Regions from separate parts of the Pseudomonas sp. EA_35y_Pfl2_R5 genome, predicted to be linked through region 1. Evidence: predicted binding sites of a transcription regulator. Region 1 holds the regulator's gene; the other holds the start of a gene.
What was found. Region 1 encodes LexA, which represses DNA repair genes until DNA is damaged. Its sites were predicted from a motif close to CTGTNTNNNNANACAG; they were not measured.
Positions count from the first base shown of each region.

Region 2: the regulator LexA is predicted to act here: its motif matches at 6,495-6,510, upstream of recN (DNA repair protein RecN).

Region 1 covers NZ_CAXAOW010000002.1:63,116-70,866, reverse strand. The annotation lists gene fadA (acetyl-CoA C-acyltransferase FadA) at 1-951, shown strand, start outside; gene AACX99_RS04260 (DUF1653 domain-containing protein) at 1,037-1,273, shown strand; gene topA (type I DNA topoisomerase) at 1,398-4,007, shown strand; gene AACX99_RS04250 (DUF6586 family protein) at 4,221-4,739, shown strand; gene AACX99_RS04245 (hypothetical protein) at 4,818-5,051, shown strand; gene sulA (SOS-induced cell division inhibitor SulA) at 5,164-5,640, opposite strand; gene lexA (transcriptional repressor LexA) at 5,651-6,262, opposite strand; gene AACX99_RS04230 (TetR/AcrR family transcriptional regulator) at 6,536-7,243, shown strand; gene AACX99_RS04225 (L,D-transpeptidase) at 7,291-7,751, shown strand, end outside.
Region 2 covers NZ_CAXAOW010000015.1:1,677-9,427, reverse strand. The annotation lists gene carB (carbamoyl-phosphate synthase large subunit) at 1-283, opposite strand, end outside; gene carA (glutamine-hydrolyzing carbamoyl-phosphate synthase small subunit) at 319-1,467, opposite strand; gene dapB (4-hydroxy-tetrahydrodipicolinate reductase) at 1,677-2,480, opposite strand; gene dnaJ (molecular chaperone DnaJ) at 2,553-3,671, opposite strand; gene dnaK (molecular chaperone DnaK) at 3,794-5,710, opposite strand; gene grpE (nucleotide exchange factor GrpE) at 5,810-6,379, opposite strand; gene recN (DNA repair protein RecN) at 6,535-7,751, shown strand, end outside.

The DNA.
Region 1 (7,751 bases):
GCGTCGCTGATGACCCAAATCCCGCACACCGCTGCTGGCCAGACTGTAAGCCGCCTGTGCGGCTCGTCCATGAGCGCGCTGCACACTGCTGTGCAGGCGATCCAGACCGGTAACGGTGACGTGTTCGTCATCGGCGGTGTGGAGCACATGGGCCACGTTGGCATGATGCACGGCGTTGATCCAAACCCGCACCTGTCGCTGTATGCGGCCAAGGCCTCGGGCATGATGGGTTTGACCGCTGAAATGCTTGGCAAGATGCACGGCATCAGCCGTGAGCAGCAGGACGCGTTCGGTGAGCGTTCGCACCGTCTGGCGCACAAGGCCACCGTCGAAGGCAAGTTCAAGGATGAAATCATCCCGATGCAAGGCTACGACGAGAACGGCTTCCTCAAGGTGTTCGACTACGACGAAACCATTCGTCCGGAAACCACCCTGGCAAGCCTGGCTGCACTGAAGCCTGCGTTCAACCCGAAAGGCGGCACCGTGACTGCGGGTACCTCCTCGCAGATCACTGACGGCGCTTCCTGCATGATCGTCATGAGTGCCCAGCGCGCTCAGGATCTGGGCATTCAGCCAATGGCCGTGGTTCGCGCCATGGCCGTGGCCGGTGTGGATCCTGCGATCATGGGTTACGGTCCAGTCCCGTCGACTCAGAAAGCCCTCAAGCGTGCTGGTTTGACCATCAATGACATCGACTTCTTCGAACTCAACGAAGCCTTCGCTGCTCAGGCCTTGCCTGTGCTGAAGGACCTGAAAGTGCTCGACAAGATGGAAGATAAGGTCAACCTGCACGGCGGCGCGATCGCCCTGGGCCACCCGTTCGGTTGTTCCGGTGCGCGTATCTCCGGTACCCTGCTGAACGTGATGAAGCAGAATGGCGGCACCTTCGGTGTGTCGACCATGTGCGTAGGTCTCGGCCAAGGCATCACCACCGTCTTCGAACGCCTCTAAGCTTCACAGGTGTAAGAGATGGAAAAACCGGGGCCAAGTGCCCCGGTTTTTGTTTATCAGCAGAAAATCTTCAAGGAATTCACCGATGCAGCTACAGCCCGGCCTCTACCGTCACTATAAGGGCCCTGAATACCGTGTTTTTGGCGTAGCCCAGCATTCCGAAACGGAGCAGGCGATGGTGGTCTATCAGGCGCTGTACGGTGAGTTTGGCCTGTGGGTGCGGCCGCTGGAGATGTTCTGCGAAAGCGTTGAGGTGGACGGCGAGACGGTTCCACGCTTTGCTTTGATTCAGGCGGAAACTGCACTGTTCACTCAGCCTTGAGCTGACATCGGGCCACTGCTGCGCTTGACCTCGGCCGGACCACCACTATATATAGCGGTGCCGCGCTAGCAGGCAGTACAGCGCCTCCCGCTTTTATTTACCGAATTCAGGAATTTTCCAATCCATGGGCAAATCGCTGGTCATCGTGGAATCCCCGGCCAAGGCCAAGACCATCAACAAGTACTTGGGCAACGAGTACGTGGTGAAGTCGAGCATCGGCCACATCCGTGACCTACCCACCAGTGGTTCGGCGAGCACCGCCAAAGAGCCGGTCAAGCGTGGCAAAGCCGCTGCAGGTGAAGTACCGGCGCTGTCGCCCAAGGAAAAAGCCAAGCGTCAGCTGTTTGCGCGCATGGGGGTTGATCCCGAGCACGGCTGGAAGGCCAAGTACGAGATTCTTCCAGGCAAAGAGAAGGTCGTCGAGGAGTTGCGCCGTTTGGCCAAGGATGCCGACACCATCTATCTCGCAACCGACTTGGACCGCGAGGGGGAAGCCATTGCCTGGCACCTGCGCGAATCCATTGGTGGCGACGACAGCCGTTACAAGCGCGTGGTGTTCAACGAAATTACCAAGAAGGCCATCCAGGACGCGTTTTCTAAGCCTGGCGAGCTTGATATCAACCGGGTCAATGCCCAGCAGGCGCGGCGCTTCCTCGACCGTGTAGTGGGCTACATGGTCTCGCCGCTGCTGTGGGCGAAGATCGCTCGCGGTTTGTCGGCTGGCCGTGTGCAGTCGGTAGCGGTGAAGCTGGTGGTGGAGCGCGAGAAAGAGATCCGCGCGTTTGTTCCCGAAGAATACTGGGAAGTGCACGCTGACCTGGGGACCGCCAAAGGCGCTAACGTGCGCTTTGAAGTGGCCCGTGAGAACGGCGCTGCGTTCAAACCGCTGAATGAAGCCCAGGCCATGGCCGCTTTGGCTACGCTGAAAGCCTCTAGCTACAGCATTAGCAAGCGTGAAGATAAACCAACCAGCAGCAAGCCTTCCGCGCCGTTTATTACCTCCACTCTGCAGCAGGCCGCGAGTAACCGTTTGGGTTTCGGGGTGAAGAAAACCATGATGATGGCCCAGCGTCTGTATGAGGCCGGTTACATCACCTATATGCGTACCGACTCGACCAATCTTTCGGCCGATGCCGTGAGCATGGTGCGGGGCTTTATCGAAGGTGAGTTCGGCAAAAAGTACCTGCCGACCAACCCGATTACCTACAGCAGCAAGGAAGGCGCCCAGGAAGCGCACGAGGCGATTCGTCCTTCCGACGTCAACCTCAAACCGACTCAGCTGTCGGGCATGGAACGTGACGCTGAGCGTCTGTATGAGCTGATCTGGCGCCAATTTGTGGCGTGCCAGATGCCGCCGGCCGAATACCTGTCGACCACGGTCACCGTGACGGCTGCGCAGTTTGAACTGCGTGCCAAGGGCCGTATTCTCAAATTCGATGGTTATACCCGTGCGTTGCCGCAGCTAAGTAAGCCGGGCGATGACGATGTGCTGCCAGACATGGCTCAAGGCGAAACGCTCAAGCTGATCAAGCTCGACCCTAGTCAGCACTTCACCAAGCCGCCCGCGCGTTACTCGGAAGCCAGCCTGGTCAAGGAGATGGAAAAGCGTGGTATCGGTCGTCCTTCGACCTACGCGGCGATTATCGGCACCATCCAGGATCGCGGCTACGTGGCCCTGCACAATCGTCGTTTCTACTCGGAGAAGATGGGCGACATCGTCACCGAGCGTCTGGCTGAGAGTTTCTCCAATCTGATGGATTACGGCTTTACCGCTGGCATGGAAGAGCATCTTGATGATGTGGCCCAGGGCGAGCGTGAGTGGAAGCACGTGCTCGACGAGTTCTACGGTGACTTCAAGAAGAAGCTTGAGGTGGCAGGCGACAGTGATGGCGGCATGCGCGCCAATACACCTACGCTGACCGATATCGCCTGCCGCGATTGCGGTCGGCCGATGACCATTCGTACCGCATCAACTGGCGTATTCCTTGGTTGCTCGGGCTATGCATTGCCGCCGAAAGAGCGCTGCAAAGCCACCGTCAATCTGGTGCCGGGCGATGAAATTGCTGCGGACGATGAAGGCGAGTCGGAGTCGCGCGTGTTACTTGGCAAGCACCGCTGCCCGATCTGTTCGACTGCGATGGACGCCTATCTGCTTGATGAAACCCGCAAGTTGCATATCTGCGGCAATAACCCGGATTGCAGCGGTTATGAAGTGGAGCAGGGTCAGTACCGTATCAAAGGCTACGAGGGTCCGAGCCTGGAGTGCGATAAGTGCGGTAGCCAGATGCAGCTCAAGACGGGCCGTTTCGGCAAGTTCTTCGGTTGCACCAACAGTGAGTGTAAGAACACCCGCAAACTGCTGAAAAGCGGTGAAGCGGCGCCGCCGAAAATGGACCCGGTGAAGATGCCGGAGCTCAAGTGCGAGAAGGTTAACGATACCTACATCTTGCGCGATGGTGCCTCGGGTCTTTTCCTGGCCGCCAGCCAGTTCCCGAAGAACCGCGAAACCCGTGCACCGCTGGTGTTGGAGCTGATTCCGCATCGCGATGAGATCGACCCCAAGTATCACTTCCTCTGCGACGCACCGAAGAAAGACCCGCAAGGTCGTGCAGCGGTGATTCGCTACAGCCGCAAGACTAAGGAGCAGTACGTGCAGACCGAGGTCGACGGCAAGCCGACGGGTTGGCGCGCGTTCTTTGATGGCGGCAAGTGGAAAGTGGAAGACAAGAGCTGATCTAGCTAAGAACCAGCTTACGATCTGCTGCGTGTCGGCCATCCTGCATTAAAAACAGCCTCGGTATGCTCATTTACAACCAGTAAACTGCGCTTCCTCGGCTGTTTTTATCTTGACTGGCTCTAGCGCGCTAGGTCGTAAACTGGCTCTAAGTGCACGCCTGTTGTTGCGGGCGCGCGTATGCTTATTCGATCCGCTACGGAGGGTGCCGCAATGGCCAATGAGCTCTATACCCGTACCAATCAGAAAATTTTCTACGCCGGTCTGGCGCTGGAGTCTTGGCGTAAGGCTGAGCAAGGCCAGAGCTTGAATGCCCTGGCGTTGATCCAGGCAGAGCGTGAGGCTGCGCTGTTTCATCTGTACGGTGCCCTGCTGGGCCTGTGCCATGAAATCGGCGGCTACTACCGCTTGCCTGACAGCGCCGCGTCGCGTGTCGAGCGCTTTCTCACTGAGGCGGTGTTGCAGGCTGCGCCAAGCCAGGAGTTGGGTGAGCTGGTCGAGTTGGCGCAGTCAGCCGATAGTTGGGTCGCGCAACTGCTCAAGGCATATGCCGAGTTGTTTCAGCCGCCGCAAGCTGGCAAGAAGGCCAAGCTCGATCCCGCTACGCCGTTGATCACCGCGGTCAGCCTGGATGAAGAAGTCGCCCCTTTGGCGCAGGACACGCTTGAGGCCTGGCGTCAGCAATTGAAGGCTCTGGCACAGCGCTTTCGGCAAACCCTGAGCGAATGGTAAGAGGCTGATTGGACCGGCGGACTAGGGTGAGCCCGGGTCGGCTGTTACACTGTCGGCCTATCGTGGAGAGCTAAGCCAATGCCTACATCATTCTTGGAAATTGTTGAATTGCCCGACGGGCGCATCGCCCTGCGTCGTGCAGAGGATGAAGAGTCACTGGTGGTACTGGACTTCTCTGCCGATGCCAAGGCCTTCCTGCAGGGGCAGCATGTTGAGGTGGCCAAGGCCATGCTCAATGTCGGTGTGCAGATGGCAGGGCGCTTGGCTGAAAATAATTTCCAGCAGGAAGAAGGGCCGCGGATTCTGCATTGAGTGCAGAATCCTTCCGGGTATTGAGCTAGAGCGTTCTGTCCTTGTTAGCTGTTTCTTGCATCAGGTTTTTACTGGCTAACATGCACATTCCTTGTGCGTGACCTTCGGCCAATTACCCCAGACTGATATTCAGGCTTTGCGCCTTGCCCTGACGGGCCGCTTGCTCAAGCTGTTGCCGTGCCTGGCGCTCAAGTGGGTGCAGCCAGCTGACTACGGTGTGACTGCGGCCCAGCGTCAAGGCTTGTTGCGCCAACTCCAGCGCGCTTTGTGCGCCGCGTGGGTGCAGCAGCAGAATGCGTTCGCGGTTCAGGCCTGCCTCGCGTAGCCAGGTTTGGGTCAGGCTCGATGGTGGTGCGATCAGGGTCAGCCAGCGTTCGTCGTGGTTGTCGCTAAGCTCACGTAGAATCGGCGCTAGAAGGTTCAGGCAGTGCCCGGCTGCACCACGCAGCGACAGTTCACTGAATGTCTCTGTCTCATCACCCTGCCAGGGCAGTTCAGCGCTATCGGCAAGTAATGGCGTCACCGTCGATGCCAGAAATGCATCGAACAAAGGCAGTTGTGTACGGTTCAGTGATTGCGGGAACTGCATAAATCCTCCACTAGCGGCGGATAACGCCGACGCTCAAGCCTTCAATAATCAGGTCCTGTTCTTCCAGGTTTACTTCGATCGGCGCGAATTCCGGGTTTTCCGCAATCAGCCAGACCTTGTTGCCTTCGCGCTTAAAGCGTTTGACGGTCACTTCATCGTCAAGGCGCGCCACAACAACTTGCCCATTGCGGGCTTCGCGGGTGGTGTGTACGGCCAGCAGGTCGCCATCAAAGATGCCGATGTCTTTCATGCTCATGCCGCGTACGCGCAGCAGATAGTCGGCCTTGGGGTGGAAGAAGTCTGGATTGATCTTGCAGGACTCTTCGACATGCTGCTGCGCCAGAATCGGCGCACCTGCAGCGACGCGGCCAATCACCGGCAAGCCTTCCTCTTCCTCGGTGTTGGGCTCGACGCCTGGAATGCGGATGCCGCGTGAAGCGCCAGGCGTCATTTCGATAGCACCCTTGCGGGCCAGGGCCTTTAGGTGCTCTTCCGCTGCGTTGGGGGATTTGAAACCCAGTTTCAAGGCGATTTCCGCGCGGGTAGGCGGGTAGCCGTTGTCTTCAAGGCACTCCTTGATGAAGGCGAGTATTTCAGCTTGGCGCGGCGTCAGTTTTAGCATGGTCGGCTCTGTTTTTTTGTACAGTGACTGGGATTATATACAGTGATCAGCGGTTGGCAATCCTTGTGTTCTGATCTCTACTCAATTGATCTTTACCCCCGTCTGTTGCAGCGCACTGTTACTCGGGCATCTCATGGGGCGTCTAGCTAGGGTTAGCTCGTACCTTTAGCGGATGTCTGTGACCACCCGGCCACAAGATGGTTTGCCCGGCTTGACAAGGCGGGCGGCTGAAACGTATGTTTCAAACAAGTGTTTGTTCAGATGAAAAGAGTCATGGCCCAGTCGGAAACCGTTGAACGCATTCTCGATGCGGCAGAGCAGCTTTTTGCGGAGAAAGGTTTCGCAGAAACTTCTCTGCGTTTGATCACCAGTAAGGCAGGGGTAAACCTGGCTGCGGTGAATTATCATTTCGGCTCGAAGAAGGCCCTGATTCAGGCAGTGTTCTCGCGCTTTCTCGGGCCTTTCTGCGTAAGCCTGGAGCGTGAGCTGGATCGCCGTCAGGCCAAGCCGGAAACCAAGGTCAGCCTCGAAGAGCTGCTGGAATTGCTGGTCGAGCAGGCGCTGGCAGTAAAGCCGCGCAGCGGCAACGACCTCTCAATCTTTATGCGTTTGCTGGGCTTGGCCTTCAGCCAGAGTCAGGGACACCTGCGTAAGTACCTCGAAGAGGTGTACGGCAAGGTGTTCCGCCGTTACATGCAGCTGGTGCATGAAGCCGCTCCGCGCATTCCTCCGCTGGAACTGTTCTGGCGCGTGCATTTTATGCTCGGCGCCGCGGCGTTCAGCATGTCCGGGATCAAGGCCCTGCGGGCCATGTCGGAAACCGATTTCGGCGTTAACACCTCGATTGAGCAGGTGATGCGCCTGATGGTGCCATTCCTGGCTGCCGGCATGCGTTCGGAAACCGGTTTGACCGATGAAGCTCTGGCCAGCGCTCAACTCAAACCGCGTACCAAAACTCCCGCTGCGCTCAGCAAAGTTTGACCTCGGTAGGTGGGCTTGGCGGATGCTATCCGCTAAGCTAGCCGCCCATGGTTGCTCTCGATTTTCTACATATTTCCCTCGCTGATCAGTGCCTGTATGGCTTTGCCAACGGGCAGCTGCTGCTGCGCCTGAGTGTGTCTACCGCGCTCAATGGCGCCGGTGAGCGCAATGGTTCTGGCTGCACACCGCGTGGCTTGCACCAGGTGCGGGCGAAGATTGGCGAGGGCTTGCCAAATGCCGCTGTGCTGCGTGGTCGGCGCTGGACGGGCGAGGTCTGGTCGCCCGAGTTGCATGCTCAATTTCCCGGGCGCGACTGGATTCTCACGCGCATTCTCTGGTTGAGTGGTCGTGAGCCTGGGCGCAATCGTCTGGGCGCTGTCGATACCTTTGCCCGCTATATCTACATACACGGTACGCCGGACAGCGAGCCCATGGGCGTGGCGCTGTCGCATGGCTGCGTGCGTCTGCGCAACAGTGATCTGTTGGAGCTGTATGCGCGCGTTCCGCT
Region 2 (7,751 bases), on a different contig from region 1:
CGGTCTGGCCACCCATGGTCGGCAGCAGCGCATCCGGACGCTCCTTCTCGATGATCTTGGCCACGGTGGACCACTTGATCGGCTCGATATAGGTGGCGTCCGCCATGGCCGGGTCAGTCATGATGGTGGCTGGGTTGGAGTTCACCAGAATGACGCGGTAACCCTCTTCTTTCAGCGCTTTACACGCCTGGGCACCGGAATAGTCGAACTCGCAGGCCTGGCCGATAACAATCGGGCCAGCGCCGAGGATCAGGATGCTTTTAATGTCTGTACGCTTTGGCATTTTCTCTCTCTCGAATCCTGGGTCAGTCGGCTGGCTTAACGGCGCTTGGCCATGGCTTCGATAAAACGGTCGAACAGCGGCGCCACATCGGCTGGGCCGGGGCTCGCTTCGGGGTGACCCTGGAAGCTGAAGGCGTCCTTGTCGGTACGCTCGATACCCTGCAGGGAACCGTCGAACAGCGACTTGTGGATGGCGCGCAGGTTGCTCGGCAGCGTGGCCTCGTCCACGGCAAAGCCGTGGTTCTGGCTGGTGATCATCACCACACCCGTATCCAGATCCTGCACCGGGTGGTTAGCACCATGGTGGCCGTGGCCCATTTTCAGGGTCTTGGCACCGGAAGCCAGGGCCAGCAGCTGGTGGCCGAGGCAGATGCCGAATACCGGGATCTCGGTTTCCAGCACATCCTTGATCGCGGCAATGGCGTAATCGCACGGTTCGGGATCGCCTGGGCCGTTGGACAGGAACACGCCATCTGGATTCAGCGCCAGCACATCGCTAGCAGGAGTCTGCGCAGGCACCACAGTCACACGGCAACCGCGCTCGACCAGCATGCGCAGGATGTTCAGTTTGACGCCGTAGTCGTAGGCAACCACGTGGTACGGCAGCTCACCGGCTGGAATTTCTGGATGGCTGTCGTCTTTCAGATCCCACACACTGGAACGCCACTCGTAACGCTCGGTGCAGCTGACCACCTTGGCCAGGTCCATGCCTTTCAGCCCGGGGAAGCTGCGCGCCAGTTCCAGCGCCTTCTCTTCGGTGGCGTCATCGCCAACCAGAATGCAGCCGTTTTGCGAGCCTTTCTCACGCAGGATGCGGGTCAGGCGGCGGGTGTCGATACCGGCAATGGCGACGGTGCCGTTTTCCTTGAGATATTCATCCAGTGGCTGCTTGTTGCGCCAGTTACTGGAGGTCAGCGGCAGGTCACGGATAATCAGGCCAGCTGCCCATACGCGGTTGGACTCGGCGTCTTCCGGCGTAGTGCCGGTGTTGCCGATGTGCGGATAGGTCAGGGTGACAATCTGCTGGGCATAGGAAGGATCGGTAAGGATTTCCTGATAGCCGGTCATGGCAGTGTTAAAAACCACCTCACCAATAGTCTGGCCATCGGCACCGATGGCCTCGCCGCGAAAAATACTGCCATCAGCAAGAGCCAAAATGGCAGGTTTAAGGGCTGGCTTACTCAAGAAAACCTCCGGAAATCAAAACGTGAAGCAAACGCAGATTGTAAAAAAGCGGGATGACGTATCAACCGTCACCCCGCTTTTTTATCTGATTCATTCTGCGCAACTTTAGTGGACACACTAAAGCAGGAAGCTTACAGGAAACTGCCTTTTTGGTCCACCGCCAGTTAAGCCTGAGACCCAGGCAAAAGGCATTCCTGCGACAGAATGTCTCAGTTGAGACCCAGAACGTCCTGCATGTCGTACAGGCCTGGCTGACGCTGGCGCAGCCACAACGCAGCGCGCACAGCGCCTTTGGCGAAGGTCATACGACTGGATGCCTTGTGGGTGATTTCCACGCGCTCGCCATCGGCAGCAAACAGCACGGTGTGATCACCGACCACATCACCAGCGCGCACCGTGGCAAAACCGATGGTTTCGCGCTCGCGCGCACCGGTCTGACCTTCACGACCATACACCGCGACTTTCTGCAGATCGCGCCCCAGGGCATTAGCCACTACCTCCCCCATACGTAGGGCGGTGCCGGACGGCGCATCGACCTTGTGGCGGTGGTGGGCTTCGATGATCTCGATATCCACATCATCACCGAGCACCCGCGCCGCGGTGTCGAGTAATTTCAGGCAGAGATTGACACCGACGCTGAAGTTAGCGGCAAACACAATGGAAATCTGTTTGCCGGCCTCAGCCAGCAGCTGCTTTTCTTCCGGCGAAAACCCGGTAGTGCCGATCACCATGGCCTTGCCGGCCTGGCGGCAGATTTCCAGGTTTTTCAGGGTGACCGACGGGTGAGTGAAGTCGATCAGCACATCAAATTGATCGAGCACCGCAGTCAGATCGCCGGACAGATTGACGCCAATCTTGCCCTGCGCCACCAGCTCACCGACATCCGCGCCAACCAGGCTGCTGTCGGCACGATCAATCGCCGCGCTCAGGCTTGCGCCATCGACCAGCTGCACGGCTTCGATCAGAGTCTTACCCATGCGCCCGGCGGCACCCATCACAGCAATACGTTGCATAGCTATCAGCTCCAAGCTGTTGTCCCAGGCTGCAACCGCCGCTCAGCGACCAGCGCAGCCTGTCTGCGGGGTTTACAAATCGCCAAAGAAACGTTTAACGCCCTCGAACCAACCATTGGCTTTCGGCGAATGTGAGCTATCGCCCTCCAAGGTCTTGCGAAACTCGTCCAACAGCTCGCGCTGACGCCTGCCCAGGTTGACCGGGGTTTCCACCGCCACCTTGCACATCAGGTCGCCTGCACCGCCGCCACGCACCGGGGCCACGCCCTTGCCACGCAGGCGGAACATCTTGCCGGTCTGCGTGCCTTCCGGGATCTTCAGCTTGACCCGACCATCCAGAGTCGGCACTTCCAGCTCACCACCCAGGGCCGCATCGGCAAAGCTGATCGGCACTTCGCAGTACAGGTGCTTGCCGTCGCGCTGGAAGATCGCGTGCTCACGCACATTCACTACCACATACAGATCGCCAGCCGGGCCACCCATGGCACCCGCCTCGCCTTCGCCGGACAGACGAATGCGATCGCCGGTATCGACACCAGCCGGGACTTTCACCGACAGGGTTTTGTGTTCTTCTACCCGGCCATGGCCATGGCAGGAGCCGCAAGGATCGGTGATCATCTTGCCGCTGCCGTGGCAGCGCGGACAGGTCTGCTGCACCGAAAAGAAGCCTTGCTGCATACGCACCTGGCCAATACCGCCACAGGTGGTACAGGTCACCGGCGTAGTGCCCTTCTTCGCGCCTGAGCCATCGCAAGGCTTGCAATTGACCAGGGTCGGTACGCGAATGGTTACCGTAGTGCCACGCACCGCCTCTTCCAGATCCAGCTCCAGGGTGTAACGCAGATCGCTGCCGCGCTGTGCGCCGCCCCGCTGACCGCCGCGACCACCGCCACCGAAGAAATCACTGAATACATCACCGAAGATATCGGAGAAGTTGGCGCCGCCAGGACCGCCACCCATCTGCGGATCAACACCGGCATGCCCGTACTGATCGTACGCCGAGCGCTTGCCCGCGTCGGACAACACTTCATAGGCCTCGTTGGCTTCCTTGAACTTCTCTTCCGAGGCTTTATCGTCAGGATTGCGATCCGGGTGATGCTTCATGGCCAGGCGGCGGTAAGCTTTTTTCAGCTCCGCTTCACTGGCACCGCGCTCGACACCGAGCACCTCGTAAAAGTCACGTTTAGCCATAAGTCTTCAACACCTTAAAATCGTCTACTCCAGACACGCCAACGCGGGAGCAAGCTCCCGCGCGACGAATCATGCCGGGCGCAACTTGCGTCACACCCGACCAGAACGGCATAAGCTCGCGCTTACTTGTTGTCCTTGACCTCTTCAAACTCAGCATCGACCACATCATCGCCTGCGTCCTGAGCTTGCTCTGCGCCTTGCTCGGCAGCACCTGGCTGCGCCTGCTCGGCGTACATCTTCTGCGCAAGTGGTGCGGTCACTTCGGACAGCGCGGTCATCTTGGCTTCGATTTCAGCCTTGTCGTCGCCCTTCACTGCTACTTCCAGTGCACTTAGCGCAGCCTCGATAGCAGTCTTCTCGTCAGCGGTAGCCTTGTCGCCAGCTTCGGTGATCATCTTACGGGTGGCGTGCACCAGTTGATCCCCTTGGTTGCGTGCGGTCGCCAGCTCTTCGAACTTGCGATCTTCCTCAGCGTTGACTTCGGCGTCACGGACCATCTGCTGAATTTCTTCTTCAGACAGACCGGAGTTGGCCTTGATCACGATGGACTGAGTCTTGCCAGTGGCTTTGTCTTTCGCGCCAACATGCAGAATGCCGTTAGCGTCGATATCAAAAGTCACTTCGATCTGCGGCACGCCACGCGGTGCTGGCGGAATCTCAGCCAGATCGAATTTACCCAGCGACTTGTTACCACTGGCTTGCTTACGCTCGCCCTGCAGTACGTGAATAGTCACAGCGCCCTGGTTGTCGTCGGCAGTCGAAAACACTTGCGATTTCTTGGTTGGAATCGTGGTGTTCTTTTCGATCAACGCAGTCATCACGCCGCCCATGGTTTCGATACCCAGGGTCAGCGGGCTAACGTCGAGCAGCAGCACGTCTTTCACATCACCCGACAGTACCGCACCCTGGATAGCAGCGCCCATGGCCACAGCTTCGTCCGGGTTAACGTCTTTACGAGCTTCTTTACCGAAGAACTCAGTGACCAGCTTCTGCACCAACGGCATGCGGGTCTGACCACCGACCAGGATCACGTCGTTGATCGCGCCAACGTCGATACCGGAGTCTTTCAGCGCAATACGGCAAGGCTCGATAGTGCGCTGAACCAAGTCCTCTACCAACGCTTCAAGCTTGGCGCGGGAGATTTTTACGTTCAAATGCTTAGGGCCGCTGGCGTCTGCAGTGATGTACGGCAGGTTCACATCGGTCGAATTGCTCGAAGACAGTTCGATTTTGGCTTTTTCAGCGGCTTCTTTCAGGCGCTGCATGGCCAGCGGGTCACCTTTAAGGTTAATGCCGCTTTCTTTCTTGAACTCGTCAACGAGATAGTCGATCAGACGAATATCGAAATCTTCACCGCCGAGGAAGGTGTCACCGTTAGTGGCCAACACCTCGAACTGGTGCTCGCCATCGACTTCGGCAATCTCGATTACGGAAACGTCGAAGGTACCGCCACCCAGGTCATATACGATCACGGTGTGATCGCCCTTGGCCTTGTCCATACCGTAAGCCAGCGCAGCTGCGGTCGGCTCGTTGATGATGCGCTTGACGTCCAGACCGGCGATACGGCCGGCGTCTTTGGTGGCCTGACGCTGGCTGTCGTTGAAGTAGGCCGGTACGGTAATCACCGCTTCGGTCACCGCTTCACCGAGGTAGTCCTCAGCGGTTTTCTTCATCTTTTTCAAGATTTCAGCCGAGATTTGTGGCGGCGACATTTTCTGGCCGTTCACCTCAACCCAAGCATCACCGTTATCTGCCTTGGAAATCTTGTAAGGCACCATCTGGATGTCTTTCTGCACGACTTCTTCGTCAAAACGACGACCGATCAGACGCTTCACCGCATACAGGGTGTTGTGCGGATTGGTCACTGCCTGACGCTTGGCCGACTGGCCAACCAGGATCTCGCCATCATTTGCGTAGGCAATGATCGACGGCGTAGTACGCGCGCCTTCGGCGTTCTCAATAACTTTAGCGACACCATTTTCCAGAACCGAGACGCACGAGTTGGTGGTCCCCAGGTCGATACCAATAATTTTGCCCATCTTTACTCTCCCGAAACTTTGATAATCCCGCCGCTGATCGTTGTCAGCGGCGGTAGCACTAAAACGCTTGACTGTTTAATGGGGGCAGCTCGGCGAATTTCAAGCCTGCTCATCGATCGATGGCGGCGCGTCCACCGGAGCCTTGCTGACCACCACCATGGCGGGGCGCAGCAGACGACCATTGAGTATGTAGCCCTTCTGGAACACCTTGAGCACGCTGTTGGGCTCGACGTTGGTGCTTTCCTGCATCGCCATCGCCTGATGGTGCTCGGCATTGAACGGCGCGCCATGCGGATCAATCGCTTCCAGCTGGTGGCGCTTGAGGGTGTCGCCAAACAGCTTGAGCGTCAGCTCCATGCCCTCACGTACGGACTTGATCGCCTCATCATCCGGATTCGACAGTTCAAGGCCACGCTCCAGGCTATCCACCACCGGCAACAGATCGTTGGCGAATTTCTCCAGAGCGAATTTGTGCGCTTTTTCTACATCCTGCTCGGCGCGGCGGCGCACGTTCTGCAGATCGGCAGCCATGCGCAGCGACTGATCCTGCGCAGTGGCCAGTTGCTCTTCCAGCGCTTGCACGCGGGCAACCAGGTCATCACCCGCAACCGCTTCGGCGGTTGTTTGTACATCGGGGTTCTGCGTATCCAGGGTCTGTTCGTCAGCCATGCGTCTCTCCTCTTAAAATCCGACGCGAGCCTTAACTCACGTGCCTGACCGCTATATGGGGTCAAAAAATGTGGTTTCAAGGACAGCAGACGGATTGTCAGCCTACAAAAAAACACTGTATAAATAACCAGACATGAACTTGGGAGGCCCTCGCCATGCTGGTGCACCTGTCCGTACACAACTACGCCATCGTTGAACACCTTGATCTAGAGCTGGACGCCGGCATGAGCGTAATCAGCGGCGAAACCGGCGCCGGCAAGTCGATCATGCTCGACGCCCTCGGCCTGACCCTGGGTGATCGCGCCGACAGCGGCGTGGTACGCCCAGGCGCGGACAAGGCGGACATCCTCGCCAGCTTCGACCTGCACGATATTCCCGAAGCCCGCGCCTGGTTGGCCGAACGTGATCTAGACAATGACGGCCCGTGCATCCTCCGTCGCGTGATCACTGCAGAAGGCCGCTCGCGTGGCTATATCAACGGCGCGCCTAGCCCGCTAGGTGACCTCAAGGCTCTGGGCGAACTGCTGATCGACATCCACAGCCAGCATGAGCACCAATCCCTGCTCAAGCCCGACACCCACCGCCGCCTGCTCGACGAATACGCCGGCAGCCAAGAGTTGGCGCGCCAGGTGCAGCTCGCCGCGCAGCGCTGGAAACAAACCAAGAGCGAGCTGGAGCGGATTTCCAGCATCGGCGACGAACAGCGCGCGCGCCATCAACTGCTTAGCTACCAGTTAGAAGAACTCGACAACCTAGCCCTCGGCGAAGACGAGCTGGACAACCTGGAGCAGGAACACAAGAACCTGACCAACGCCGAAAGCCTTCTCAGCGCCTGCCGCCTGGTAATCGAGCAATGTAGCGAGAATGACGCTGGCAACGTGCTGTCCGCCCTGACCAGCAGTCTTAATCGCCTCAGCGCCTTCCAGGGCCAACCCGGCGCACTAAGCGAAGCCACCAACCTGCTGGCCAGCGCGCAGATTCAGGTAGAAGAAGCCGTCGGCGAGCTGAACCGTTTTCTCGATCATTTCGACGCCGACCCTGAGCGCCTGCGACAGATGGAAGAGCGCCTGGACGCGATCTACACCCTGGCGCGCAAACACCGCATCCAGCCAACAGAGCTGAGCGTCATGCAGCAACAGTTGTTCGAAGAGCTGGAAAGCCTCAATGCCGACGACCAGGTCGCCGAACGCCTGAGCGACGAGCTGGCCGCCTTCGAGCGGCATTATCAGGAAAAAGCGGCGGAGCTCAGCACCCTGCGCAACAACGCCGCCAGTCAGCTGGCCAGCGCAGTCGAGCAGGAAATGCAAACTCTGGGCATGCCCGGCGGGCGTTTCAACATCAAGCTGAGCGCCAACAGCAACAGCGAACCGCA